Terriglobus albidus: one gene and its partner. The protein of the gene in region 2 interacts with the protein of the main gene of each other region in a pairwise test. Links are inferred from orthologs where the notes say so. Each region holds a gene or a part of one and is shown on either strand. Other genes may lie near its edges. The genes, in order: ileS and FTW19_RS09555.

Region 1 (14,851 bases), 1.3 Mb from region 2 along the record:
TCAACCGTTGCCATCCATTTGCCCGTCAGACTCTGTTCCTGCGCCGTCCCTGACGCAGCGCATCCCAACAAGCACACCACGACTGCCAGACCCTTCATATGACTGCTCTCCTTGTGAAGACTGAAAACCGGTTACGGAGGGCTACGTTATCCCGGTCAGGGAAGTTCCCGTATCGACGAACCTTTTCGTATTTCACGGGAGCCCCCGTCAGATTCTGAACTGGCAACCTTTCACCTCAACTGGTAAAACAGTGCCAACGTGTCCACCCAAGAAACCTCGCAGCCTAAATTTGTTCAGGGCCTCGGCCTCTTCTCTGCCACTGCCATCGTCATGGGGTCCATGATTGGCTCCGGCATCTTTATCGTCGCAGCGGATATCGCTCGCGGTACCAGTTCGCCGGCGCTTTTGATCGGCGCATGGCTGGTAACCGCGGCGATGACCATCATCGGCGCGCTCAGCTATGGCGAACTTGCTGCCATGATGCCGAAGGCCGGCGGACAGTATGTCTATCTCCGCGAAGCGATTGGCCCGCTCTGGGGCTTCCTGTATGGGTGGACGCTGTTCCTGGTGATTCAGACAGGCACCATCGCCGCCGTGGGCGTCGCCTTCGGCAAGTTTCTCGGGGTCTTCTTCCCATCCGTTGCTGCCGATCACTGGCTGCTCCATCTCGCGCATGTTCCGCCGATCGCGGTTGGTCCGATGGTCCTGGGCAACATGGATATTGGTTTATCCACGGCCAATCTGGCAGCGATCGTCATCATCGTTCTGCTCACTGCGCTCAACTCGATGGGCGTGCGGCTGGGAGCCCTGGTACAAAACATCTTCACCTCCGCCAAGATCTTCGCTCTCGCGATGGTGGTTCTACTAGGCCTGCTGGCTCGTAATGCGACGGCGATCGCTGCCAACTTCTCCAACGGCAACTTCTGGAAGGGTGCCAGTTGGAGCGATCTGCATCCGGTGCAGCAGGGTGCAGGCGGCCCCACCGTGATGATTGGTCTTCTGACCGTGCTGGCGGTGGTGCAGGTGGGTTCGCTGTTTTCGGCCGATGCCTGGAACAACGTCACCTTCACCGCAGGTGAGGTTCGGAACCCCAAGCGCAACCTGCCGCTTTCGCTCGTGCTGGGCACGGGGACCGTGCTGCTGCTCTATATCCTTTGCAACTTCATCTACCTGGCGGTGCTTCCGCTGCATGGTGATCCGCAGGGAACGACAATCGTTGCCCGTGGCATTCAGTACGCGAGTCAGGACCGCGTGGCGACCGCGGTGATGGAGCAAGCGTTTTCGGGATATGGATCGCGCATCATGGCGCTCGCCATCCTGATCTCGACCTTTGGTTGTGCCAACGGCATGCTGCTCGCCGGAGCGCGCGTGTACTACGCCATGAGCCAGGACGGCCTCTTCTTCAAGTCGGTAGGCAGGCTCTCGCACAAGACGAATACACCGACGGTGTCGCTCTGGGTGCAGTGCCTGTGGACGTGCCTGCTGTGTCTCTCAGGATCGTACGGACAGTTGCTGGACTACGTGATCTTTGCCGCGCTGGTCTTCTACATTCTGACCATTGCCGGCATCTTCATCTTGCGGCGGAAACAGCCGGATGCGCCTCGTCCCTATAAGGCGATCGGATATCCGGTGCTGCCGGCAATCTATATCGTGATGGCGGCTTGGGTAAGCTACGTCCTGCTGCGGTATAAGCCACAGTACACCTGGCCGGGCCTGATCCTGGTGCTGCTGGGTGTGCCGGTGTACATGGTCTGGAAGAGCCGAAGCGAGAAGTCTGAGGGTCTGGACGGCGTGGGCGTTACTGATTGAATTCCTGTGGTGCTGTCCACAGGAAGATCTCCATCTACCCTGAACGCACCATGCCGACACGCCGCGCTTTTCTCGCTTCCACTGCCGCTGTTCTTGCTTCCAGCAACAGACTGTTTGCTGCTTCATCTACGCCCGACCTGAAATTACTGGAACCCTTTCTCGCGCAACTGGAGAAAGAGAAAGGCGGACGTCTCGGCGTGTCTGTTCTTGATACGCAGACCGGAGCTCATGCTGGCCACCGCGCTGGTGAAGCCTTTCCGATGTGCAGCACCTTCAAGCTGTCGCTGGCCGCTCAGGTACTTGCCCGCGTCGACCATGGGGAAGAGAAGCTTGATCGCTTGGTGACGTACACGCAGGCAGATCTCCTTTCCTACGCCCCTGTCACGAAGGAACATGTTGCGACGGGAATGACGGTAGGCGCGCTATGTGAGGCAGCAATTACGCTTTCGGACAATACGGCGGCGAACCTGTTGCTGGTGACAGTCGGCGGCCCGGCCGGATTCACGAGGTGGCTACGGAGCCTCGGCGATACCGCAACGAGACTCGATCGTAACGAGCCCACACTGAATTCTGCGGAGCCCGGGGACCAGCGGGATACCACGACTCCGTCGGCCATGCTGGCGACGCTGCAGAAGCTAACTTTAGGCAATGTTCTCAGCCCTGCATCTCGTAAACAATTGAATGACTGGATGTTGGCGACCCAGACCGGTTTGAAGAAGATCAAGGCCGGACTGCCTGCCGACTGGAAAGAAGGCGACAAGACCGGATCGGGCGACAACAGCACGACCAACGATATTGCTGTTTTGTACCCGCCGGACCGGAAACCGGTGCTGATTACGGTCTATTACACCGGCAGCAAGTTGGAGACTGACCAGAGCAATTTGGTCTTTCAGGAGATTGGCAGAAAGCTCGGGTCGTTGTACGTTTAGCAGGGCATGTAAAAGGATTTAACCGCGAAGGCAGGTTGCGGAGAGTTTTCCCCGCAACCGCCCGCCTTCGGGTATTCTCTTCACATCCCAGCAATACTGAGGCACTAAGGAGCTGTCGCCGCTACATGGCCAAACTACTCGCCACGAAATCAATGGAATCTCTCCTCAATGAGGCACACGAGGAAGGTTCCGAAACACTCGTCCGAGCGCTCGGACCGTTTCAACTCACCGCGCTCGGCATTGGCGCAGTCATCGGCGCCGGCATCTTTGTTCTCGCCGGTATAGGCGCACACTCTGCAGGGCCAGCTCTTACGCTGGCCTATATACTTTCCGGCCTCGGTTGCGTTTTTGCCGGTCTCTGCTATGCAGAGTTCGCCGCCATGATTCCGCTGGCCGGTTCTGCCTATACCTATGCGTATGCCACGCTGGGCGAGATCTTCGCGTGGATCATTGGCTGGGATCTCACGCTTGAGTACGCCATGGGCGCCAGTACCGTCTCCTCCGGCTGGTCAAATCACTTTGTCGAGTTTCTCTCCATCTTCGGGCTGAAGTTTCCTCTCTGGCTCTCCTATGACCACTGGACCGGTCTGCGTACGGCGACCGATGTCGTCGCCCGCAAGATGCTTGCGGTGCAGCATCCAGAACTGCTTCCAGGAACGCAGGCGTTTTCGGCCGCTCTGGATGCACTGAAAGCCGCTGCTCCCGCTGATCTAACGGCCCAGGCGCACGCGCTGCTAGGAGCTCCGCATCTCTTTGGGATTGAGATCGGGTTCAACCTTCCGGCCTTCATCATCGCCCTGATCATCACGACGATCCTGGTGATCGGTATCTCGGAGTCGGCCAAGTTCAACTCCGGCATCGTCATGATGAAGGTGGCCGTGGTGCTCTTCGTCATCACGCTCGGCATCAAGTATGTAGACAAGGCGAACTGGGGTCATGACTGGTCGACCTTCGCTCCCTTTGGTGGGGGCGGTATCGGTCTGGCCGCCGGTCTGGTGTTTTTCAGCTATATCGGTTTTGACGCTGTCTCCACGACCGCGCAGGAGGCCAAGAACCCGCAGCGCGATCTGCCGATCGGCATCATTCTCTCGCTCTTGATCTGCACCGTGCTCTATATCGGCGTCGCTGGCGTCCTCACCGGCATGGTCTATTGGAAGGACATCAACATCGAGGCTCCGGTGGCTCGAGCCTTCCTCTCTCATAACCTGGGATGGGCGGCGGACATCATCACGGTTGGAGCGCTGGCGGGGCTCACCTCAGTCATGCTGGTGATGTTGCTTGGTCAGTCCCGTGTGCTATACGCCATGGCTAAGGATGGACTGCTGCCGCAGAAGTTCTTCGGCGCGATTCATCCGAAGTTCCGCACCCCGTGGAAGGGAACCATTCTGGCTGGCTTTCTGGCTGCCATCGTCGGCTCCATTACGCCGATCGACGATATCGGTAAGATGGTGAACATCGGCACGCTGCTGGCCTTCGTAATTGTCTGCATCGCCGTTGTGGTGCTGCGCAAGACCGATCCGAGCCGCGAGCGTCCCTTCCGTGCACCCTTGGTATGGCCCGTCCCGGTTGTTCCGGTCCTCGGCGTGCTCTTCAACGGCTACATGATGTACAAGCTGGGCTGGCAGAACTGGGCCCGGCTGATTGGTTGGCTCATCATTGGCCTGATCGTTTACTTCACCTACTCCCGCTTCCACTCAAAGGTGCAGGCTAAGGTCGAGAGCGAGGTTGCAGCCGACTAGTCTAGCTTCAGCCATAAAGACAAAGGGCGGCCACGTGCCGCCCTTTGTCTTTGGAGAAGATTCTTAGCTTAGTTTGGCCGTGAGTTCGGCGGCAGCTCGGTAGCGAAGAGCTGTTCCTGGAGGGATTTGTCTGCGGAGGTCGAGGCGACGGGTTTCTTCTTGGACGGCGTGGTGATCACCGCCAGAAGGTCCATGCTCTCAATGGCCCGCCGAGGGACGAAGATCCGCTGTACGTTGGACCGGACATCGGGAGGTGTGAACTGGATCCCCTTGTCCTCCAGCGCTGAATCCATCAGGCTGATGTCTAGCGGTGCAAGACCTTCCAGCACATCTTCGTCGCGGAGCTTCAGACGGATAAAAAGACCCTCCGTCCGTGGCTTGGAAAGAAAGGTCTTCCGCAGTGTCCGCTCCGGATCCTTTTCCGTAAGGTTGAAGTCACGGACATAGAGCACCATCTTGATCTCGGAGAGGGGAATAGGCATCACCCGTCCGGAGAGATCAAGGAGCTCCAGCGCATCGTCCTGGACAAAGCCCGCAGCCGGCAGGTAGCCGGCTATGGTGTCGCGGCTGAATCTTCGGATGAGAACTTTTTTTCGTCCTGCCGGCATACAGGGCATTGTCTCATCGGGTTCTTAAAAAGCAGCAGGAATGTAGCAAAAGCGGTACCTATATGTTACATTTGGCTTTTGTGTCGTCTTGCTTGCCGGTGCTAAGCGATTGATACGGCGAGAGTTAGCGACGAATCCGAAGCCCGGAGCGCTGCCCGCCTATCTATGGCCGACTACATCTACCTGCTCGAAAATCGACTATCTGCTAACCAGAAGGATGCGCTGGAGAAGATCAAGGCCGTCGTCCGGGAACGCGGGATGACGCTGTTTCTGGTCGGAGGAGCCGTGCGCGACCTCACGGCAGGCACCTCCGTACGCGATCTTGATGTGGCAGTTCAGGGAAATGCTCTCAAGTTGAAGAAAGATATACAGAAAGCCGGCGGCACCTTCTCCGGGGAGTATGAGCCGACACAGTCGCTTTTCTTCGACTTTCCTGGCTCTGTGCGGGTGGAGATCAGCAGCACTTTGGGCGTGACCTATCCCAAGCCGGCAAAACCGGTCTACAAGCCGGCGAACATTCTGGAAGATCTGCGCCGTCGTGACTTCACGGCTAATGCCATGGCGCTGTCGCTCAATGAGGGCTCCTGGGGCCTCCTGATGGATCCGCTAAACGGCGTTGCCGATATCGAGAACCGGGAGCTTCGGCTGGTCTCCAACTATGGATTCATTGAGGATCCGTCCCGTCTGGTTCGCGCCGCTCGGCTGTCTTCGCGTCTTGGCTGGCAGTTGGAAGAGCGCACCCGCGCCCGCTACGAGACGGCAAAGGAAGAGGACTATATCGCCAATCTTCCGGCCTGGTATCGCGGTTACGAACTGGAAGAGATCGCCTATGAGGAAGACGGTCTGCGCGTCCTCCGCCACCTGGAGAACGAGGGCTGGATGAAGGCCCTTATGCCTGCCTGGGGACCGAAGGTCGTGAATGCAACCGCTCTCGACGATCTGCGCGACAAAGTAGGCGTGCTGCAGTTGCAGGGAATCTTCCCGGACGCATCCGCCATTGCCTTTCCGCTCCTGACGGCCAAGCTGACGCCAAAGGATGTCGCCACGCTGAAGCATGGTTTCCCGCGTCAGGCATTCGTGGAAGCGATTGACGGCATGGAAGCTCAGGGCAAAGCGCTTGCCACGGAATTTACCGGCAAGTCGGCAGCGGCGCCCTCCGCTGCGTGGAAGCTGCTGCATGCAGCGAAGCCCGAGGCTGTACTGCAGATGGTCTTCGCGGTAAAGTCCGGTTCAGTCCAGAACAAGTTCAAGGCCTTTACTGCGGAGTGGCCGCAGGCCCGCCTTAAGATCCCCTATGCGTTGATGCTGGAGATGCGCATCACGCCGGATCTTCCGGGCTATGACGAACTGGTCGAGAAGCTCTTCTTTGAGCTGATGGACGGCAAGTTGTCGACCGTTGAGGAGATGAAGGCGTACCTCGAGCCTTACTCGCCGCCGGCACCGCCTCCGCCTGTTAACCTGCGCCGTCCGCGGGCCGCCAAGAAAGAGTCGAAGCGGGCGAAAAAGGCTGCTCCTATCGTCGAGGAAGTCGCAGATGAGCTGATCGCCTCGGGTGATGCGGGTATCGAGATTGGAGACGAGGATCTGATCGATGCAGAGGCCGCTCTAGAGCCGGTGAAGGCGGCTCCTGCGAAGAAGGCTGCCCCTGCGGAAGTGAAGGCTGCGGAACATGCTCCAGCCAAGAAGGCTGCTGCCGCGCCTGCGCCACCGAAAAAGCCCGCGGCAGCTCCGGCTGCCCCTGCCAAAAAGGCAGCCCCGGCTCCTCCGGTGAAGGCTGCGGCCAAGAAGCCGGCGCCTCTTCCTGCGAAGAAGGCTCCGGCGAAGCCCGAGGTCAGGAAGCCGGCCCCGGCGCCCGCGAAGAAAGCCGCGGTTCCGGCAAAGAAAACGGCTCCGGTCAAGCATGCTGCTGGTGCCAAAAAGCCGGCTCCTCCGGCGAAGAAGACGGTTCCGGCAAAGAAGCCCGTTGCCCACAAACCAGCTAAACCCGCCGCGAAGCCTGCCAAGAAGGCTGCTGCGAAAAAGGCCCCCGCGAAGAAGCGGTGAAGGTGACAGCAAGGGACAAAGAGGAGTAAGGTTTTCGTCAACGTAGACTCTGTGCCGCCGTCGGGGCCGGAGCCACTGATACGTGGAAAGGGCTGCCCGGTCTGGCAGCCCTTTTCTCATCCCTCGATGTTTCTTTTCTCATTCCTAGATATCTGCTGATTCCTTTGGCTGCGGCCGGAATATCTCGAGCAACAGCAGACATGCACCAACACAGATAGCAGAGTCGGCCAGGTTGAAGTCAGGCCAGTGATAGGTGCCAATGTGGACTTCCAGGAAGTCCACCACATGATCGAAGCGAATGCGGTCGTACAGATTGCCGAGCGCTCCGCCAAGAATCAGCGCCAGTCCGAAGCTGGTAAGTGACAGCGTGCGGCCAACTCTGTAGATCATTGCGGCAATCACCACCGTAACACAGACCGAAAACGCGATCAGCACAATGCGTACACGTTCAGGTGAGGTGGAGTCAGCGAACATGGAGAACGCTGCACCCGTGTTCAAAACATGACTCAACCGAAAAACTCGCGGGATGATGGTGATGGCCGAACCCAGGTCGATATGCGCTTCAATCCATAGCTTCGACAGGCGGTCTGCAGCCACTACCAGTGCGGTAATGAGAAGCAGCCACAGGCGAAGATCGCGTGTACGACTGGCGTTGGTGACCGGAGAAACAACGGTGTCGGACATTAGACAGGCTGCTCCTGAGTCACGGTATACGGTTCGTAGCCGATCTCGTCGAGTGCCGTTGCGCAGCGAGCGCAGACGGTCGGATAACGGCTATCGGATGCAACATCATTGGTGTAGCGCCAGCAACGCTCGCACTTTGTGATGTCGGAGAGCGTTTCGCATGGTGTTACTTCTACCGACGGTGTTTGATCGCCATTCACCGAGAACCGGAATGCCGACACATTGCACAGCTCAGCGAAGTGAGAACCGAAGCTATCGAAGCTTTCTTTCAACGCTGCCGGAATGGTTACGGCAACGCTGGCATCGAGCGCTTTACCAATCTGCTTGTTCTTTCTTGCCTCTTCGAGCGACAGCAGAACCGTGTCACGAACGGCAAGCAACTTCTCCCAGTTCGCAACCAGGCTCTCAGTATTGGCTGGAGCGAGGTCTTCCGGAGCGGGGAAATGCGCGATGTGGACGCTGGCTTCGCGGCCCTCGACCTTCGGCAGGTACTCCCACACCTCATCCGCGGTGAACGAGAGGACCGGAGCGACCAGGCGAACCAGGGCCTCCGTGATCTTCCAGATCGCGGTCTGGGCGCTGCGGCGTCCTGGGGCGTTGGGCGCGAAGGTGTAGAGACGGTCCTTCAGAACATCGATATAGAACGCGCTCAGGTCAGAGTTACAGAACTCGTTGATGGCGTGATAGGCACGATGGAACTCGAATTCGTCGTAGGCTTTGCGCACCTTGGCGACGATCTCGGCTCCCTTGGCCAACATGTACCGGTCGAGTGGTTCGAGGGCGCTGAACTCCTTCACCGCATGTTCCGCGGGGTTGAAGTCATACAGATTCGCCAGCAGGATGCGGAAGGTGTTGCGCAGCTTGCGGTAGATCTCTTCCGCGAGGCGCTTCATCAGTGGGACCGAGGCGATGACGTCTTCGCGGAAGTCGACCGAGGCGACCCAGAGGCGGACGATGTCGCCGCCGAGCTGATCCATCACAAGGACAGGATCGACACCGTTGCCGAGCGACTTGGAGAAGGCGCGGCGCTGCTCGTCCAGTGTCCAGCCGCTGGTAGCGACGTACTTGTAGGGTGCGGCGTTGCGGATGCCGACAGAAGCCAGCAGCGACGAGTGGAACCAGCCACGATGCTGGTCGCCGCCCTCGGTGTACATATCGGCAGGGAAGCGGAGCTCCGGCTCAGTCTCCAGCACGGCATGCCACGACGAGCCGGACTCGAACCAGACATCGAGGATGTCCATCTCCTTGCGGAAGGCCGCGTGTCCGCACTTGATACAGGTCGTTCCAGCCGACAGCAGTTGTTCGGCCGGGTACTCGTACCAGGCATCAGCGCCTTCTTTCTCGAAGAGCTTCACGATGCTTTGATTGAGTGCCTTATCGCTGATGGGGTGGTCGCAGCTCTGGCACAGGAAGACGGCGATGGGCACACCCCAGATGCGCTGGCGCGAGATGCACCAGTCGGGGCGGGTGGCGATCATGTTCGAGATACGCTCTTCGCCCCAGGAGGGGTCCCAGGTCACCTTCTTGATCTCATCCAGCGCGCGCTGGCGGAAGGTGGTCTCGTTACCGTGCTGGTCCTTGACCGGCGTCTCCATGCCGATAAACCACTGTTCCGTGGCGCGATAGATTACCGGCCTGTGGCAGCGCCAGCAGTGCGGGTAGCTGTGCTTGACCTCGGTTTCGGAGAGCAATGCTCCGTTCTTGCGGATGATGTCCAGAATGATGGGGTTGGCTTTATAGATGTGCAGGCCGTCATACTCCGGCAGGCCGTTGCGTATCCGTCCCGCATCGTCGACATTCGTGGTCTGCGGCAGGCCGTACTTTGCGCCGGTGTAGAAGTCGTCGGGACCATGCGCCGGGGCGGTGTGGACCGCACCCGTACCCTGTTCGGCCGTGACGTGATCGCCCAGCACTCCCAGGATCGTGCGTCCATGCAGGAAAGGGTGCGCAAAGGTGATGTTCTCCAGCGCCGTGCCTTTCATATGGGTGAGCACCTTTGCTTCCGGCATCTTGCAGGACTCCCGGACGGCGTCGGCGAGCGCTTCCGCAACCAGGTAGACGGCGCCATCGGTGTTTTCAAGGGCGACGTAGTCGAACTCCGGATTGAAGGCCACCGCCAGCGAGGAGGGAAGCGTCCACGGCGTGGTGGTGTAGATGATGGTGTACACCTCGCGGCCGGCAAGCTCCGGCGCCAGATCGGCAGGGTCGCTGAGGAGCCGGTAGCGGACATAGATCGAGGGAGAGGTGTGCTGCTCATACTCCACCTCGGCCTCGGCCAGGGCTGTCTTGTCATGCCAGCACCAGTAGACCGGCTTCAGGCCCTTGTAAACGTAGCCGTGCTCGAAGAACTCGTAGAAGGTCTCGACGATACGGGCTTCGTAGGGGAAGCTCATCGTCAGGTAAGGATCATCCCAGCGGCCCAGGACTCCCATGCGGCGGAACTGCGAGCGCTGCAGATCCACATACTTCTGCGCGTAGTCGCGGCACTGCTGGCGAACGGTAACAGCGTCCATTTCCAGCTTCTTGCGGCCAAGCTGCTCGTCGACCTTGATCTCGATCGGCAGGCCGTGGCAGTCCCAGCCGGGCACATAGGGGGAGTCGAAACCGGTCATCGTCTTGGATTTGACGACGAAGTCCTTGATGCACTTGTTCAGCGCATGGCCAAGGTGGATAGCGCCATTGGCGTATGGCGGGCCGTCATGCAGAATGTACTTCGGCGCGCCGGCGCGGGCGGCACGAATCTGTCCGTAGAGGTCGTTTTCGATCCACTTCTGGAGGCGTGCTGGTTCGTTCTGCGGAAGGCCGGCCTTCATGGGAAAGGCGGTCTGCGGCAGGTTCAGGGTAGACTTCAACGGCTTCTGCGCGGGCGAATCTGACATGCTTTTTCCTGAGTTGGTACGCGAGGTCACCAAAAGATCATTTTACTTTGTCAGGGCATTGCAGCCGTATACCCGGATGTGGTTCCATGCGTCAAAGAAAGTGACTGCGCGCCTAGGAAAACCTCTGTAAACTAGGAGCGGAGCCAGACGCTGAACGCGACGTGGCAGGAACCGGCAAAAGACCGGGAGATGTAAGTCCACCAACGGCGCGAGAATTTGGAAGAAGGGTGTGGGCGCAGTACGGCCCGCAGGCCAGGTTTGCGAAGCAGCTTATGGCGAATACTGTTTTGACGCCACCGGGACTCGATCCTAAGAACGATGGTCAGTTCGACGCCCGTAAGAGCGCCGAGCCTATTTTCGGGACAGAACTCCAGACTACGGAAGAAAACGTGTTTACCTCGCTATGGGCGAGCCTGAAGGACGTCTTTTTCCCGGAGAAGCTGCCTCCGCTCCAATTGCAATCAAAACCGATTGCGGTCGTCGACCGCATGAAGGTCAAACGTGATCCCAAGTCTACGGCCATAGCAGCGGTGGTGCATGTGCTGGTGATCCTTGCCATCGTCTGGATTGTGAAGAACAAGGTCGTCCAGATCATGGCGAAGCCCATCGTCAGCAACGTCGACATGTCGAAGGTGCCCCCGCCCGTCTCGCTGAAGGCAGCGGAACGTATGGGCGGCGGCGGCGGCCAGCGTGGTCCGACGCCAGTCACCAAAGGCAGACTTCCGGAGTTCGCTGATAAGCAGATTGTTCCTCCGAACAAGCCTCCCATCGAAGAGCCGAAGATCCATATTCAGCCGACAATTGAGGTCCAGAAAGACCTGAAGATGTCGAATGTGAATATGCCGAACTTCGGTATGCCGAATGCTCCCGCGGTCGGAGTCTCCTCTATGGGTAATGGCGAGGGAACTGGTATCGGTTCTGGCAAAGGATCGGGTCTCGGACCGGGATCGGGCGGGAACTATGGTGGCGGCGTCAGAAAGATCGGCAATGGTGTTCTCGCGCCGCAGTTGATCTACGGCCCGGAGCCTGAGTTCAGCGAAGAAGCCCGTAAGGCTAAGTTCCAGGGCGAAGTCATTGTCAGCCTGATCGTTGATACCCAGGGACGCCCGCAACGCGTTCGTGTCCCGCGCCCGGTCGGCATGGGACTAGACGACAAGGCCATTGAAGCTGTGAAGCAATACCGCTTCAAGCCTGCCACTGAAAATGGCGTTCCCGTAGCGGTAGAACTCGCGGTCGCCGTGAACTTCCAGATCTTCTAAACCGAACTTTTTTGTGACCATTGCCCGGGGATTATCCCCGGGCAATGCTGTTTGTGGAGCTGCCAGCATTGCAGGCAGCTGCTGTCGCGGTGCCTTGATCATGCTGCATTTGTTGTACCGTTGGGGATGCTTCAAATAATCTGCGGCCCGTTTGAGGTCCGCAACGAGGATCTCCCGGCTGCGATGCCGGTCTTCATCCGTTCGCGCTCGAAGGACTGCCGAGGGATGTAAGGTCGCGATAATCGGAGGTAGCCCCTTTACCTCTTCAATCTCTCCATGCGCCTGTGTGAGCCTGAACTTTGAGCCGAGTAACGACTGTGCGGCAACGGCCCCCAGGCAGACAATCAATCGCGGTCGCACCGTCTCCAGTTCGGCCTGTAGCCACGGCCGGCAGGCTCGGATCTCCTGCATGCCGGGCTTCTTGTGGATGCGGAGCTTTCCGCGAGGCTCCCATTTGAAATGCTTGACGGTATTGGTGACGTATACGGCGTCGCGATCGATCCGTGCTTCATCAAGACACTGATCGAGCAATTTGCCGGCAGGACCAACAAATGGTCGTCCCTGCCTATCCTCCTGGTCGCCTGGCTGTTCACCGATCATCATCATCGCAACCTTCGGGCGTGTGGCGTCCTCATGAGTTTCAAGCTCGCCGAATACGGCCTGAGTCGCATGGCGGTAGAGATCGCATCCGTGACATTGTTGTACCGCCTTACGAAGTACAGGCAAGCTGCGATCTCCAGGGACGAACGCAGCAGCACCGTTGGTTGCAGTTTTCGGCATCGGACATCTCTCCTGGGCGGAATTAGATGTCGTGTGCCTGGCGGCTGTTGTCATCGGCATCCTTGAGAGTAGATACACGAATGCCCGGCGATGTGCCGGGCATTCGTGGGTTGGATCCGTACTTAGACGTACTTTCGAAGATCAAGGCCCAGCTTGTACTCTTCCTTGTCAGCTTCGATCTCTTCCCAGGTCACAATGCGTCCTGTTTCGGCAGCTTTGCGAGCCAACATGCAACTACGGGCGCTTTCGACGCCGGCAGCGATCTGGTTCTGGAACTTGTTTTCGGTGATGCTTTCAATGAAGCTCTGGTCTTTCTTCTTGTCTGCTTCAGCCAGGTTGTCGCTGAAGGCGCCATCGGCTGCGAACTTGGCGTTCGTTGTCTGGTCGCTGCCGGCCCAGGTCCACGGCTTCAATCCCTGAATACCGAGCGCGCCCTTATATGGCATCTCAGCAAGTCCCTCAGAGCCGAAGATCGTCTCCTTCACATCGAAGTACCCGGCGGAGTTGAACTGCGTCGAGCTGAAGACAAACTCGGCTCCATTGGGATAGGTGAAGATCACCTCATAGTTGTCATTGATATTGCCGAAGTTCTGAAGGACCTTGCGGCTGGCTCGTGCCGTGGCCTTTACGGGATGAGCCTGCATCACCCAGTTGCAGACGTCGATGACGTGAATGTTCTGCTCGAGCAGGATATCGCCGGAGAGTGTCTTATCCCACAGCCAGTTCCGCAGGCGTTGCTCGTCCTGCGGCATTGAACCGCGGTCAGGATAAGTGGCGGTCGGAGCGTTGTAATGACCGCTGAGTGAAGCGATCTTTCCGATCTGCCCGTCGTGGATTCGCTTTACAACCTCGACAAAGGGAGGAGCTGAGCGAATCTGGAAGCCGACGGAGACGCTCACTTTGTTGCCGACCCGTTTCGCGATCTCAAGGGCACGCCGTGTCTGGGGAATATCGACGCCGACAGGCTTTTCGCAGTAGACGTGCTTGCCGCCGGCGGTGAGAGCATCCATGTGTTCGACATGGAAGAAGGGAGGCGTGGAGATCTGGACCGCGTCGACGTTCGGATTAGCCGCCAGCGCCTTGTAAGCCTCCCACCCGTGGAAGGTCATCTTATCGTCGATTGGTGCGAAACCGAGCGATGCATTGACCTGGTCAAAGTGCTGCTTACCCTTGGCAAGCTGATCAGGGAAGATGTCGCCCAGCGCGACGATGCGCGCCTGAGTATTCTTCGCAAACGAGGTCGCGACCGACGTGCCGCGTTTGCCGCAGCCCAGCAGGGCATACTGCACGGTCGAATTTGCTGCGTAACTGAAAGCGACACTGGGTTTCACGATCATCAGACCGCCCAGAGCTCCTGCACCCTGCAAAAACTTTCTGCGATTCATCATCTTCCTCCGTCTGGCTATGCCTTCTTGATCTTGTTGAGGATGCCTTCGAGATACAGCTTTTCGGCTTTTACGTCCTCGACCTGCTGCGGTCCGGAGGTCTCACGTTCGATGCTGACCGCGCCTTTATAGCCAAGGTCATGCAGCATCGATAGAACCTTCGGGAAATCAACCTCGCCTTCGCCGATGCGCACCTCTTTGCCAAGCTGGTCTGGATCAGTCGGCCATTTGCCGTCCTTGGCATGCATGGCACGAACATAGGGCCCAAGGACCTTGAGTGCGTCTACAGGATTGGCCTTACCGTAAAGAATCAGATTCGCGGTATCAAGCCCAACACCAAGCGCGGGATTGTTTACGTCCTTCAGCATGCGCAACATGGTTGTGGGCGTCTCCTGCCCAGTCTCCATCAGAAAGCTTTGGCCATTGGCAGCGCAGTGCTCGGTGATCTCGCGAATGGCGGCAACAGTCTCCGGATAAAGCGCGTCCTTGGGGTCCTCAGGAATAAACCCACAGTGTGTCTGAACCTTGTCGATGCCAAGTGTCTTGGCAAAGTCGGAGCACTGTTTCAGCGCATCGAGTCTGGCCTTACGGTAGGCTCGCGGTACCAGACCAATGGTGGCGGGGCCTTCCGTGAAGTTCCATTTGAGCGGTTGGGGATTCACGACTTCGGCTGTCGTCGCAATCACCTGATACTTATCCAGGAGATCTGCCATCTGCTTTGTCAGTGCGGGCGTGA
Region 2 (14,460 bases):
CCTCCTCCATATACCGGTCCGGCTGCGTCCGCTGACGAAAATACTCCGGAATGTTGTAATCAATTCCACTGGCCTTGACCGTGACAGGCCAGTAAACACTCGCTGTCACCAACCCTGCATCCTTTGCTGCCTGCCATAGGGTCGGAGCCTGCACCGCCTGGGCATACCAGTACCAGCCACCATGCTCCTTCCCTTCGGGATCGAAGAGCTCATTGTTATAGATACCGTGCTCTGACGGCAGAACTCCCGTGACCAGGGTGGTGTGGTTGGGATAGGTCACAGTCGGCGACACATTCACCACCCCCTCCGCGTGAGCACCCTCCGCAAGTATCCGGCGGAGGTTGGGAATTTTGAGGCCGTGCTGGTCCGCCCGTGTGACATAGTCAGGCCGAAGGCCGTCAATCGAGATCATTAACACCGGGCGATGCGTCTGCGCTGACAGTGCTGTCGCGAAACACATCATCACACCTGACAGGAAAATGGATACTGCTAGCCTCAAGGAGCCTCCAAAAGGTAATGCGGCGAAAGAAGTACAAAAACACAAAAGCCGTACAAAACCGGGCATAAAAATGCCTGGCTTTGTACGGCTCTCTGATCTCTGCCGTGTCGATTAGGACTATGCTTGTTCGCCTTACGGCTTGTCAACTCTTGCAGCGCGTGAAACCTGGCGAAGCTTTTCGACCCACATAGCGGAATACAGGGCGTTAGCATTTTTATGCACTATTGCAAAAAAGTACGACAGTGTGATGTCATGAGTGGCAAGTTTAACCCTCTGGTTGCCCTTACCTTATGGCGGAATCATCCTTGAAACACCTGCAACAAGCTGCAAACCTGACCCGCATCCGTGCGATGTCGATGACCCATCATTCGCAACTGGGTCACACCGGCGGCGACCTCTCCTCTGCCGACGTTCTTACCTGTCTCTACCTGGGTGGAATTCTGGCGGTCGATCCCGCGCGGCCCCACTGGGAGCAGAGAGATCGCTTCATCATGTCCAAGGGGCACTGTTCGGGCGCCTTCTATGCAACACTCGCCGCCCGTGGCTTTTTCCCGGTCGAACAGCTCAAGACCTTTATGGACCCGCTGTCCATGCTGAATGGACATCCGGACCGGAACAAGCTGCCCGGAGTGGAAGCGAATACCGGCCCCCTGGGCCATGGAGCACCGATCGCCGTCGGCGCTGCCCTTGCGGCGAAGATGCGCGGTGAGCACTGGCGGGTCTTCGTCCTTACCGGCGATGGTGAGCTGCAGGAAGGCTCCAACTGGGAGGCCGCTATGACCGCTCACCATTACAAACTCGATAATCTGACGGTCATCGTAGACCGCAACCGGATTCAGCAGGGTGACTTCACCGAAAACACGATTCAGATGGATCCGCTCGCGCCGAAGTGGTCCTCCTTCGGCTTTGCCGTGCGCGAAGTCGATGGACATAATCACGAAGAGCTGATGCAGGTCTTTCAGTCGCTCCCTCTCGAACCCGGCAAACCCACCTGCATCATCGCAAATACGGTCAAAGGAAAAGGCGTCAGCTTTGCAGAGAACAAGCCCGCTTGGCATCATGGTGTGCCGACCCGTGAGCAGCTTTTCATGGCGGCGGAAGAACTCGGAGTGGAGGTCCCATGGTAGTCGCTGCTCCCGTTGAGACATCGGCCAAGACTTACGATTGCCGCGAAGCCTACTCCAGAACCCTCGAAGAGATGGCCGCGCAGGACAAACGTGTCTGCGCCGTCGTCAATGACTCGGTCTCTTCGACCAAGCTCAAGAAGTTCAAGGAACTCTTCCCCGACCGGTTCGTCAACGTCGGCATTGCGGAGCAGAACATGGTCGGTGTCGGCGCCGGCCTGGCCAACGGAGGCATGGTCCCCTACGTATGCGGAGCCTCCTGTTTCCTGACCGCCCGCGCCATGGAACAGGTAAAGGTCGATCTTGGCTACTCCAAATGGAATGTCAAGCTATGCGGCATGTCCTCCGGCATGGCCTATGGGCAGCTTGGCGCCACCCACCACTCCATCGAAGACATGGCCTGGACACGCATCATCCCGAATCTCACCGTGATCGTTCCGGCGGATCCCCTGGAAACCGAGCAGGTCATGCGCTATTCGCTGCGGCACGATGGCCCCATGTTCCTTCGCATCAGCCGCGTTCCGGTGCCTGAAGTACATGATCGCGGATATCAGTTCACCCTGGGCCGGGCCGCACTGATGAATGACGGAGACGATGTCACCATCATCACCAACGGCATCCTGGTAGCTCGGGCACTGCAGGCCGCGAAGCTTCTGGAACAACGCGGCATCTTCGCCCGCGTGCTGAATATGAGCAGCATCAAACCGCTCGATTACGACGCAATCATCAAAGCCGCGAAAGAGACCCGCGGCATTGTCACCGTCGAAGAAGCACTCACCGCCGGAGGCCTGGGCGGAGCGGTCGCCGAGGTGCTCGCGCTCCATCACCCTGCACCGATGCGCATGCTTGGCCTTCCTGACGTCTTCGCACCTACCGGGTCCGCGGAGTTTCTGCTCGATCACTTTCATCTGAACGCAGACGGCATGGTGAACGCGGCACTCGATCTGCTGGGAGAGAACAAGTAGGCGTAGATCATGTCCGACCTCATCCTCGCCATCGATCAGGGAACAACGAATACCAAGGCTCTCCTCGTCGGCAACGATGGACAGCCGGTATTTCGTGCGTCTGCACCGCTTACGCTGCTAACGCCCCAACCTGGCATGGTCGAGCAAGATCCCGAAGCGCTGTGGCAGTCGGTACTCACCGTCATACGGGAGTGCATCGCCCATAGCGGCGCAGTCGGGATCAAAGGTATCGCCATCTCCAACCAGCGGGAGACCGCCGTGACCTGGTATCGTGCCGACGCCAGCCCCGCGGCCAATGCGATCAGCTGGCAGTGCCGGCGAGGCGAGGCCATCTGCAGGCAACTTGCCACACAAACGGATCTCATCCGGGAGCGCACCGGCCTGCCGCTCGACCCACTTGTGTCCGCAACTAAATGGAGCTGGCTGCTCCAGCAGAATCCTGCGTTGCGAGCCCGGGCGGAACGGGGAGAGCTTTGCCTGGGCAACGTCGATAGCTGGCTTGTCTACAAGCTGACCGGCGGTGCAGCCCACGTCACCGATCATACAAATGCATCGCGTACAGCGCTGCTCGATCTGGAGACCTTGCAGTGGGATCGCGATCTACTCGACCTTTTCGCCATTCCGCAAGTCGCGATGCCTCAGCTCGCCTGCTCCTCATCCTTGCTTGGCGAGGTCTCAGCGATTCCAGAGCTTGCGGGCGTCCCCATCGTCTCCGCGATTGGAGATTCTCACGCAGCAATGGTGGGCCATGGAAGCTATACACCGGGAACCATTAAAGCAACCTATGGCACCGGCTCGTCGCTGATGACGCTGACACCGGGCCTGCCAGCACCGACACAGAGCCTGGCACGCACCATCGCCTGGTCGCACAATGGGACAGCTCACTTCGCCCTCGAAGGCAACATCACCATGACTGGGTCAGCCGTGCAGTGGGTGGGAGAGTTCCTCAATCTCGGCGATCCTACACGCGATGCCGTAGCTCTTGCCGAGAGCGTTTCAGATGCAGCAGGGGTCTACTTTGTCCCCGCGATGGTCGGTCTCGGAGCCCCCTACTGGGACTCTGCCGCACGGGGCACACTCACCGGCCTTAGCCACACCAGCAGACGAGAGCATATGGCCCGCGCCGCAGTGGACGCCATCGCTTACCAGGTCGCGGATGTCTTTCACGCCATGCGCGATGCCGCCGGTGTAGACCTCCCAGCCCTGCACACCGACGGAGGCGCGACCCGCAACAGTGCCCTGATGCAGTTTCAAGCGGACCTGCTGCATGTGCCAGTCCATCGTTCCAGTTGCGAAGACCTTTCGGCGCTCGGCGCTGCCTGGCTCGGCGGGCTCACACTTGGGTGGTGGCACAGCATGGCTGACCTTGCCTCGCTTCCGCAGGAGTCGACAACGTTCCTTCCGACAACTCAACGCACCTCCCACTATGAAGGCTGGAAGCTCGCCGTCCGGCAGACCCGCCTGAAGGGGGACCTCGCATGAGCGACGTGATCCTGCAGGCAAACGGCATCTTGAAGCGCTACCCCGGAAACATCGCGCTCGACCATGTCGACTTCAAGTTGCACCGCAATGCAGTCAACGTACTGATCGGAGAGAACGGCGCCGGCAAATCTACTCTGATGCGCATCCTGTCGGGTGTAGAGTCGTGCGATGAAGGCACGATCCTGCTCGACGGTAAGCCGATCACTCTCCGCAGTCCGCGCGATGCCGGGGCACACGGCATCAGCATCGTGCACCAGGAGCTGAGCGTGATGCCGAACCTCGACATCAGCGAGAACATCTTCGCCGGCCGCGAGCTGACCCGTGCCGCCATGGTCGATCGCAAGACCGAAGACACCCAATCGGCCGATGCGCTCCATCGCCTGCATAAACCAATGCCGGTCAATGCGCAAACGGCTCATCTCTCGCTCGGCTGCCGGCAGATCGTCGAGCTCGCCCGGACCATCGCTCATGGATCAAAGATCCTGATCCTCGACGAACCCACCTCTGCTCTTTCGATGGCAGAAACAGAATCGCTCTTCGAGGTCATCGAAGACCTGAAACGCTCGGGCGTCACCATCGTTTACATCTCGCACCGTCTGCACGAGCTGCTGCACCTCGGTGACTACTTCACGGTCCTGCGCTCCGGCCGCGTCGTCGGCGAAGCTCCGCGTTCCGAGGTCACGCGGCAGTGGATCGTGGAACGTATGTCAGGCCGCGCCGACACCACAGATCTACAAGTCCGTCCCGCTGCCTCCACCCAGGCCGTGCTATCCGTCCATCAGTTGGAGCTCGGCTCCTCCGCCGCGGGTGAAGAATCGCAGGCAGCTCTGCACGAGATCTCATTCACTCTCCACAAGGGTGAGGTCCTGGGCATCTACGGCCTTCTCGGAGCGGGTAGAACCGAACTGCTGGAGACGCTCGCGGGAAACCGCACACCCCTCGAGGGTTCCATCCAGATCGAAGGCCGCACGCTCGAGCTGAACTCCGTTGGCAGCGCGGTTAAGGCAGGCATTGTGCTTGTCCCCGAAGATCGCCAGCGCGACGGCCTCATTCCCGAACTGTCGATCCGCGAGAACGTCGCCCTCGCTGCTTCGCACGGCCCATTGCTCTCACGCGCGCACGAGACCGAGTTAGTCCGAAAGCTGGCGAAAGACCTCAACATCGCGGCCAACGATCTCGAGCTGCCGGTCACCTCGCTTTCGGGCGGCAATCAGCAAAAGGTCCTGATCGCGCGCTGCCTCATGCGGAACCCGCGCGTTCTGCTGCTCGACGAACCGACACGCGGTGTCGATGCAGGAGCGAAAGCCGAGATCTATCGCATCCTTCGCAAGCTGGCCGCGAATGGCCTGAGTATTCTCTTCACCTCTTCCGAGATTGAAGAGACGCGAACGCTCGCCGACCGCGCCCTCGTCCTCTGCCAGGGACGCATTGCAGCCGAGTTTCAGCATCATCAGTTGACCGACGAAGCGCTCTTCTCCGCAGCCAGTCCGAATGTGACCACAGGAAGCATCGCATGACCTCTATCTCCGCCACGCTCTCATCGTCCGATCGTCTGGCCAGCAGTGGAGCCCGCATCGCACTCATCCTGCTGCGTGCCCGCGCTGTCCTCGTGCTGGTATTGCTGCTCATCCTGTTCTCTGCCATGGCGCCGAGCTTCCTTACGACAGCCAATCTCTCCATCCTGACAAAGCACGTCGCCATCTCCGCCATTCTTGCCATAGGCATGACCTTCGTCATCCTCTCCGGAGGCATCGACCTGTCGGTCGGCTCGGTTGCCGGCCTGGGCGGCATGGCCGCTGGCTACATCCTCACCCAGGGCATCACCCTCGGTGGGACGACCTATCATCCCGGCGTTTTCGTTGCCATCCTGGCCACCATTGCGCTTTGCCTGATCGTCGGCGCGTTGAATGGATGGCTGGTCTCCCGCGCCGGTGTCGCTCCTTTTATCGCCACCCTGGGCACGCTATACATCGCGCGGGGTTCTGCCCTGCTGATGTCCAACGGTAAGACCTTCCCGAACCTTGCCGCGCACGCCCCTTCCTTTGCCTTCATCGGCCAGAGCTTTCTGCTACGCATTCCTATCCCGGTCTGGCTGATGTTCGCGCTGTTTGCCGTCGCAGCCTTCATCGCAGCGAAAACACCATTCGGACGCCACGTCTACGCCATCGGCGGTAATGAACGCGCTGCCCGCCTGGCCGGCATTGTTGTGCCGCGCGTGAAGATGTACACCTTCCTCTTCTCCGCCTTCTGCGCTTCGCTCGTTGGGCTCATCATCGCCTCGCAGCTCGAAGCCGCTCACCCGGCTACAGGAGAGAGCTTTGAGCTGAATGCCATCGCCGCGGTCGTTCTGGGAGGCACGTCGTTGATGGGCGGACGCGGCTCCGTCACCGGCTCACTGATCGGAGCGTTCGTTATCGGCGTGCTCGCCGACGGGCTGGTCATGCTCGGCGTCTCTGAGTTCTGGCAGATCGTCATCAAGGGAGTCGTCATCGTCCTTGCGGTCGCCATCGATCAGCTCCAGTCGCGGCTGCAGGCAAAGTTCCTGCCTCTGCTGCTCCGCTCCAACCCCGAGGCCGGAGCATGAAGCTCGTACCGCTATTCCTGGCCGGGGCTATCGCTCTTTCTGGTTGCCACCGCGAAGAGCTCTCGAAGCCGCTGATCGCCATCATCGTTCCCTCGCAGGACAATCCCTACTTCAAGGCCGAGGGTGATGCCGCCGCAGCCCGTGCGCAACAGCTCGGCTACCGTACCCGCATCGACGCGCACAACGACGACGCCTACCGTCAGGACAACCTGATCGACGCCGCCATCGCTAGCGGAGCCAAGGCTATCGTGCTCGACAACGCCGGATCGGAGTCATCCATCTCTGCCGTACGTCGCGCAAAGGCCGAAGGCATTGCTGTCTTCCTCATCGACCGCGAGATACAGGTCACCGGAGTAGCCAACGCGCAGATCATCGCCGACAACCATCAAGGCTCCCGCATCGTCGCCGAAGAGTTTGCCCGTGCCACTAAAGAAGGTGAATACGCCGAGCTGCTCGGGCGCGAGTCCGACACCAACGCGCAGATCCGCACCAAGGGCTTTCACGAGATCCTTGACACCGCGCCACAGCTGAAGCTCGTCGCTGCGCAATCAGCCAACTGGTCGCAGGCCGAAGCCTTCCAGAAGACCGAGACCATTCTGCAGGCACACGCAAAGCTGGCAGGCATCATCGCCGGCAACGACACCATGGCGCTCGGCGCCGCGGCGGCCGTCAAGTCCTCGGGCCGCAAAGGAATCGTCGTCACCGGTTTCGACGGCTCACCCGATGCGGCTACCGCCATTCGTTCCGGCGAACTACAGGCCACTTCGCTGCAGCCTGCCGTCGTCATCTCCCGGCTCGCAGTCGACGAAGCTGATCGCTTTCTGAAGACAGGCTCGACCGGCAAGCTGGAGAAACAGATCATCCCCTGCGATCTCGTCACTCGCGCCAACGTGGACGACTATCGCGACTTTGAAAAGATCAGATAACAATCAAAAGGAATCACTCATGCCCAGCACTCTCGGCGTCATTCTCGGTAACCGCGACTTCTTTCCCGACGCGCTCATCTCCGAAGCGCGGCAGCAGCTCACCACGCTCTTCTCGCAACTCGATGTCACCCCCATCTGGCTCACCCAGGGCCAGACCAAGCTGGGCGACGTCCAGGGTTGGCTCGATGCGGTGAAGTGCGGCGAACTCTTCCGCGCGCATCGCTCTGAGATCGAAGGTATCCTCGTCTGCCTGCCGAACTTCGGCGACGAGAAGGCGCTCTCCGATGCGATACGTCTCTCTGAGCTGAATGTTCCTATCCTCGTGCAGGCCTGCCCTGACGATCTGGACGCCTTTGGCCTGGAGCGCCGCCGCGATGCCTTCTGCGGCAAGATCTCCGCCTGTAACAACCTGCGCCAGTACGGCTACAAGTACACCCTCACCCGCGATCACACCGTAGCCATCAATAGCGACCGCTTCCGCGAAGACCTCACCAACTTCCTCGCAACCTGCCGCGTCGTGCGCGGTCTCCGTCGTGTCCGCCTGGGAGCAGTGGGAGCACGCCCCAACGCCTTCAACACCACCCGCTTCAGCGAAAAGCTCTTTGAGGCTGCGGGCATCTCCGTCAATACGATTGACCTCTCCGAGGTCTTCGGCTCCGCCCAGCGTATCGCCGACGCCGACACCCGGGTGAAGCAACGCATCGAACAGATCCGCAGCTACGCCGATGCATCCAAGGCTCCGACTGAGAGCCTGGTGAAGATGGCGAAGTTTGCCCTGGTCGTCGATGACTGGATGCAGGAGCTCGGTCTGACCGCGACCGCCATTCAATGCTGGTCTTCGATGCAGAAGAACTTCGGCGTCAATGTCTGCACCATCATGTCCATGATGAGCGAGCAGATGCTGCCATCGGCCTGCGAGGTCGATATCGCAGGCGTCGTCAGTATGTACGCGCTGCAGCTCGCCAGCAAGAAGCCCTCGGCGCTGGTCGACTGGAACAACAACTACGGCAACGATCCTGATAAGTGCGTCCTGTTCCACTGCGGCAACTGGGCTAAGGATTTTCTGCCAGACATCCGCATCGGCACCGCTCCTATCCTCGGAACCGTACTCGGAGAACAGAACACCGTCGGCGCCCTCGAAGGCCGCACACCTGCCGGCCCACTCACCTTTGGCCGCGTCAGTACAGATGATCTTCAGGGCAAGATCCGCGCCTATGTCGGCAATGGTCTGTTTACGGATGATCCATTGGATACCTTCGGTACCCGAGCCGTCGCGCATGTGCCGAAGCTCCAGAAGCTGATGCATGTGATCTGCAAGAACGGGTTTGAGCATCATGCCGCGATGAACGGAAGCCATTGCGCTGAGCCCGTGGCCGAAGCCCTGGGGACTTATATGGGATGGGATGTTTACCACCATCACGCTGAGGTGTGAGCTATTCAGATACATCACCACACTCGGCCCGCTTACCAAAGCGGGCCTTTTCTTTGCGGATACCACGACTCTGGGTGCCCCATCCATCACGGAGTGATGGGTGGGAAGTTCGAGCGGAGCTCGAATCCGGTGGGAGCCGTGGGCTTTTAGCCCACGGTACCTGGATACAAGAGAATTTGGGCTTTAGCCCTGGGCTTTTCTGAGTATCGCAATCAAAGACCCAGGGCTAAAGCCCATCGTTTTTATGCCTTCAATCACCGGGCTGAAGCCCGCTGAACACCCCAGCCAACAAAGCTGGCTGGGGACCCCGCTGCTCCCACCGGCAATCTAGGTTCGGACCAAACCCACGTGTAATATTATGCAGACATAAATTTATATGCCACGCATCAATGAAACCCGACTGATGGTCAAGATCGCCCGCCTCTATTACGTACACGAGGTGCGGCAGCAGGATATCACCGAGATGCTCGGCATCCATCAGTCCACCGTCTCACGCCTTCTGAAGAAGGCGCGCGAGGCGAACGTGGTGCGTGTCATCGTCGACGTTCCCGGCGGTGTCTATGCCGAGATGGAAGAGGAGCTGGAGCGCCGCTTCAGCCTGCGCGAAGTCGTCATCGTCGACTGCCCTGACGATGAGTTCCATATGATCCAGGAGCTTGGCGCCGCAGCCGCATTCCTGCTCGAATCCACGTTGCGCCCCAAAGAGAACATCGGCATCTCCTCCTGGAGCCGCCACCTGCTGGCCATGGTCGATCAGCTCCACCCGACCAATCGTGCCGAGGGCGGACGTGTCATCCAGATGCTCGGCGGTGTCGGGACACCTGATATCCAGTCACGCGCTACCCAGCTTGTAAATCAGTTCTCGCGTCTGATCGGTGCTACTCCTGTACTGTTGCAGGCGCCAGGCGTGACCGGTAGCTCCAAGACACGCGACCTGTTGCTGCAGGAACCATATGTACGCGAGACGATCGAAACCTTCCCAACGCTCGACATCGCACTGGTTGGCATCGGCGCCTTGAAGCCATCGGCATTGCTCGAAAGCAGCGGCAACAGCTTCACCATGGCGGAGCTTGAGTCGTTGCAGAAGAAAGGCGCTGTTGGCGACATCTGCCTGCAGTTCTTCAACGAACAGGGAGATCTCATCCGCTCGCCGCTGCTCAACCGCGTCATCGGCATCGAGATGCCGATGCTCAAGCGGGTCAGCAAGATCATCGGCATCGCCGGTGGGCCTGCCAAGTTCACCGCCATCAAGGCGGCGATCAAAGGCAAGCTGATCAACGTCCTGATCACCGATCAGAAGACGGCGCAGAAGCTGTTGAAGAGCTAGCACCCGGGGAGAGACCCGATTCGCCGCCGACGCATTACGGTCTTGCTGCCCCGCACCGATGTCCCTCAGTGGCTGAAGCCACTTGTTTCGTACGTCGGGTACGGGACGACTGAAGTCGTCCCCTTAAGCAAGGCGGTTCGCGCGTAGCGCGAATGTTCCCACAATCATCTTTGGTAGAAAGGCCCCTGACGTCCCACAACCGGTCAACCGTTATCTTGAACGAGCCCATACGGCGGTTGCCCCGGGTTCGGTCCCCGATGAACGTGTTCGTTGGGGTGATATCCCTACAGGGACCTGGGCGTTCGCGCACCGCGCGAATGTATTGCTTAAGGGGACGGCTTTCAGCCGTCCCGGACGAACGCTCAAAAGGAAGTGGCTTTAGCCACTGAGGGTCCTCGCTTCCCACCCTTCCCCCACCCGACATTAAAGCCCTCTGATCCGTTATCTCGACCAACGGCCCCCAGATTGCACCCCTCACCCCCGTGAGCCGCGCTATCGCACGTCAACCTCTACCGTCTCAGCCTCTCTACGGACAAGGCTTCCAATGCCTCCGCGGAGGCTGCGACGACACCTGCTGCAACGGATTCTCTGTCCCCGTCGACAAACAGACCTATGAGTTCTACCGTTTGCTGCCTGTCAGCGAGATCCGGTCCGCCGTCGATACCCATGTCCGTAAGGTTCCAGGCTCTCCCAGCGATAACCTCTACGCCAGCATTGAGATGACCGCCGATAAGAAGTGCCCCTTCTTCACGGCACAGCGTCTCTGCGGCATCCACAAGGAGCATGGCCACGACTACCTGTCGGCCGCATGCTCCACCTATCCCCGCGCCCTCAATCAAGTCGACGGACAGCTCGAGGTCTCCCTGTATCTCTCCTGCCCCGAGGCAGCGCGCATGGTGCTCCTGGATCCAGGATTTGCGAACCGCCACACCGATGGCCCGGCTGTTCCCTTCCGCACCGACCAGTTCTCCAAGCTCGCCCGCAACGGACCCGACTCGCCTCACAAGCCCTTCAGCTATTTCACCGAGGTGCGGCTATGCATGGGAGACCTGCTCACCGATCGCAGCCGTCCCCTCTGGCAGCGGATCTTCCTGCTGGGCATGATGTGCAAGCAGCTCGACGAGGTCACCTCGCTGGAAGGTGAAGAGAAGGTAGCGGAGATCATCCAGAGCTATCAGCAGATCGTCGAGGAAGGCACCCTCCGGACAGAGCTCAACCATCTGCCCGCGAACACCGCCGCACAGCTGGATCTCGTCCTTCGCGTCGCCGACCTTGCCAACCGCTCCGGCGTGAACTCAAAGCGCTTCAACGAATCCTTCCAGGACTTCCTCGCCGGCATCGGTTATGCAACCGAATCAACGGCCGCCCAGGACCTGGAGCGCTATCAGCACGCCGACAACGCCTACTGCAAACCATTCCTCGAGCAGCACCCGCACATTCTCGAGAACTACCTGCTGAACTACATCTTCAGAACGCTGTTCCCCTTCGGCCGCGAAGCCAGCGCGCATTCGACACCAAAGACAATCTTCCAGGAATACACCCTGCTAATCGGCCAATACGTCCTGGTGCACGGCCTACTGATCGGCATCTCCGGCAACCGCCAATCCGAGTTCGATGAAAAAGCAGTGGTGAAGACCGTCCAGTCCTTCTCAAAGACGGTCGAACACAGCCCCGGCTACCTGCAACAACTGCTCGCCCTGATGGAAGACCGCAACCTGACAGACATGAAGAGCCTCGCAGAGCTCCTACCCCGCTAGAGCAATCCCGCTTCTGATCACCATAACCTTGAGTGCCCCATTCACGCATAGCGTGAGTGGGATATTCGGGGTCCCCAACGAACGTCGTTCGTTGGGGTGAACTATTCGAGCGAAGCTCGAATGGGTGGGAGCCGTGGGCTTTTAGCCCACGGTTTATTGGCTCTAAAGAAATTGGGCTTTACAGGCTGCGGAAAAACTCGATTTTCGAGAAGCGCAAAAAAAACGATCGCGTCAGAATGACCTATAAGCGATCCGGGGACATTGGGTGATGATTTTCTATCCCCAAATTTGACCCGATTAACCCCTCATATAGAGTTTTTCCGCAGCCTGTTTAGCCCTGGGTCTTTATGTTGGTCTCAGAGAGAGCCCAGGGCTGAAGCCCATCATCATTTAAGAACTTCAATCAGCGGGCTGAAGCCCGCTGCTCCCGCCGGTTAATACCCCGCTGAGCGAACCTTTTGTTTGTCATCCTGAGCGTAGCGAAGGACCTGCTCTTGCCTGTCCTGTAGGGGCGACAGAGCTTAGTTGCCGCGCGAAAACTCTGTCTCAATGGATGCTAGCCTCTTGGGCTGTTTCTGTCAGGCAAGCAACAGAACTTTCATCAACCTCTTCTTGACAGCCCCTGCAAAAAGGCCGAAGCTGTCGGATGCACCTCCCTAGCCGCATCCGCATGTATGGCTACGGAGCTCCGAGATCCAGCGGAGCAACTACATCTGGACGCTCTTGAAGTACCTCATCTGCCCCCTCTTAGCTACAAATTTCTTCGCTTAGGTCTCGGCTGAATTCAGGAACTCCATGTCCCATTCAACGAGAGGAAACCTTTGCAATGACATCTGAAAAACAGCAGGCTTCTACTACCAGTCTCCCTCAAGGCACGCAGCTTGCGTGGAGCCTTTGTGACTGGATCGACCATGTATCTTCCAACCCCAATCCACCATCGCCCTGGACAGTCGTATGGCAGCCCAGCTCAATCGGCGCAGATTATTCGGCTGTCCTCCTGAACCCGACAACGAACCAATATGCCCTGGTCATTCAGGGGACCCATGGTGCGCCCGATGAACTGGAAGACTTTTGCTGCGAGTTCTGGGCCGGCTTCGACCCGGTCAGTGGAGCCAAGGTGGCCATTGGCGCCCAGGCAGCGCTCTTCGGCGCCCTGATGCAGATGAACGCCAGCCTCACCAAGGGCGGTACGGACCTTGGTTCCTATCTGCAGTCGATCTCCGGATCATTTAACGCGACCACTCCGTTGCTCATCACCGGCCACAGTCTTGGTGGGACGGTTGCTTATCTGGCGGCATGCTGGATTGCCTTCCAGTTCCTGAACGGTCAGCAACCACTTACGACCCTTCCTGCCAGTATTCAAGCCATCACGTTTGCGTCCTTTGCCGCAGGTAACCAGGCACTGGCCGACGTTCTCAATGCGTCATCCAACTATGTGCCCTGCTTCAATCAGAACGACGCCATTCCACATGTCTGGGCAACGGACACGACCATCAATCCAACGTTCAATATGACCAACTTCTTTCAACTTTTCCCCTCGCCCGGACCTAATCCCATGCCGAACAATAGCCTGCGGACTGCGCTGCAAAACAAGGTAACTCAGATGCAGAACAACCAGGTCAGCTATGTGCAGACGACCGGCCAGTACAGCTTCTCATTCTCGTATGCAACAGATCGGAATACCTGGGACGGGGAGCTTATTCGGCAGCACAACGACGCTTACTCCGAAACCTTCGGATCAAGCAGCAGTGCCGAGACGGCATCGACAGGAGCTCGGGAAGTAGCAGCTTAATGAATCGACTCGGGTGCCCCACATACGCGAAGCTTATGTGGGTTGTTCGAGCGAAGCTCGAATGGGTGGGAGCCGTGGGCTTTTAGCCCACGGTTTATTGGCCCTAAAAAAATTGGGCTTTAGCCCTGGGTCTTTGTATTGGTCGCAAAGAGAGCCCAGGGCTGAAGCCCATCATTTAATACCTTCAAAATCGCACGACGTGCATTCTTGTCGCTCCTGAGTGCGATTCGTATTCCCATCTCAGAGCCGCGTTGTATGACGGAATACGTGAGCAGTCCGTAGTACCTACCAACGGATGTGAATCCAATCGACATTGCTCGTTGTCAATCACGGTTGCTGGGGAGCGTCCTTTTAGTCAACTGAGAGCTTGTAGATTCCGTCCTTGCCGCAGTGAAGTACATAGTCCTGACGCCAGGAGTGGGTGGTCAGGGAGGCAGACCCGACCAACACGATATCAGCAGGTTCTCCCTGCTTGCGCGCCAAACGTACCGACAAGACTGACCAACACTGAATCCCAAGGTCAGCGTCGTCGTCCGAAATTAAATCGAGGAAATACGCAGCACCCTGTGCAG

The links.
Region 1: the proteins of FTW19_RS09555 (region 2) and ileS interact in binary tests that used the Escherichia coli proteins (3 or more experiments, as listed by UniProt). The link is inferred for Terriglobus albidus from one-to-one orthologs.

What each region holds. Positions count from the first base shown.
Region 1 is NZ_CP042806.1:3,660,233-3,675,083, forward strand. The notes cover bases 7,612-11,002. They hold ileS (isoleucine--tRNA ligase), read right to left. Parts: upstream 10,692-11,002; coding sequence 7,812-10,691; downstream 7,612-7,811. Other genes in these bases: lspA (signal peptidase II), read right to left, coding at 7,612-7,812; FTW19_RS14360 (energy transducer TonB), read left to right, coding at 10,964-11,002. Outside these bases: FTW19_RS14320 (acetamidase/formamidase family protein), read right to left, coding at 1-98; FTW19_RS14325 (APC family permease), read left to right, coding at 259-1,809; bla (class A beta-lactamase), read left to right, coding at 1,860-2,738; FTW19_RS14335 (amino acid permease), read left to right, coding at 2,864-4,477; FTW19_RS14340 (DUF6982 domain-containing protein), read right to left, coding at 4,546-5,085; FTW19_RS14345 (CCA tRNA nucleotidyltransferase), read left to right, coding at 5,251-7,128; more of lspA, read right to left, coding at 7,273-7,611; more of FTW19_RS14360, read left to right, coding at 11,003-11,950; FTW19_RS14365 (UdgX family uracil-DNA binding protein), read right to left, coding at 11,837-12,730; FTW19_RS14370 (Gfo/Idh/MocA family protein), read right to left, coding at 12,853-14,118; FTW19_RS14375 (sugar phosphate isomerase/epimerase family protein), read right to left, coding at 14,133-14,851. UniProt on the Escherichia coli protein: Catalyzes the attachment of isoleucine to tRNA(Ile). As IleRS can inadvertently accommodate and process structurally similar amino acids such as valine, to avoid such errors it has two additional distinct tRNA(Ile)-dependent editing activities.
Region 2 is NZ_CP042806.1:2,360,684-2,375,143, reverse strand. What follows is about bases 5,616-8,615. They hold FTW19_RS09555 (D-ribose ABC transporter substrate-binding protein), read left to right. Parts: upstream 5,616-6,650; coding sequence 6,651-7,580; downstream 7,581-8,615. Other genes in these bases: FTW19_RS09550 (L-fucose/L-arabinose isomerase family protein), read left to right, coding at 7,600-8,615; FTW19_RS09560 (ABC transporter permease), read left to right, coding at 5,616-6,654. In the rest of the region: FTW19_RS09585 (alkaline phosphatase family protein), read right to left, coding at 1-499; FTW19_RS09580 (transketolase), read left to right, coding at 805-1,626; FTW19_RS09575 (transketolase family protein), read left to right, coding at 1,620-2,588; FTW19_RS09570 (FGGY family carbohydrate kinase), read left to right, coding at 2,598-4,070; FTW19_RS09565 (sugar ABC transporter ATP-binding protein), read left to right, coding at 4,067-5,587; more of FTW19_RS09560, read left to right, coding at 5,584-5,615; more of FTW19_RS09550, read left to right, coding at 8,616-9,012; FTW19_RS09545 (sugar-binding transcriptional regulator), read left to right, coding at 9,389-10,339; fliB (flagellin lysine-N-methylase), read left to right, coding at 10,822-12,096; FTW19_RS09535 (lipase family protein), read left to right, coding at 12,923-13,888; FTW19_RS09530 (hypothetical protein), read right to left, coding at 14,240-14,460. UniProt on the Escherichia coli protein: Part of the ABC transporter complex RbsABC involved in ribose import. Binds ribose. Also serves as the primary chemoreceptor for chemotaxis.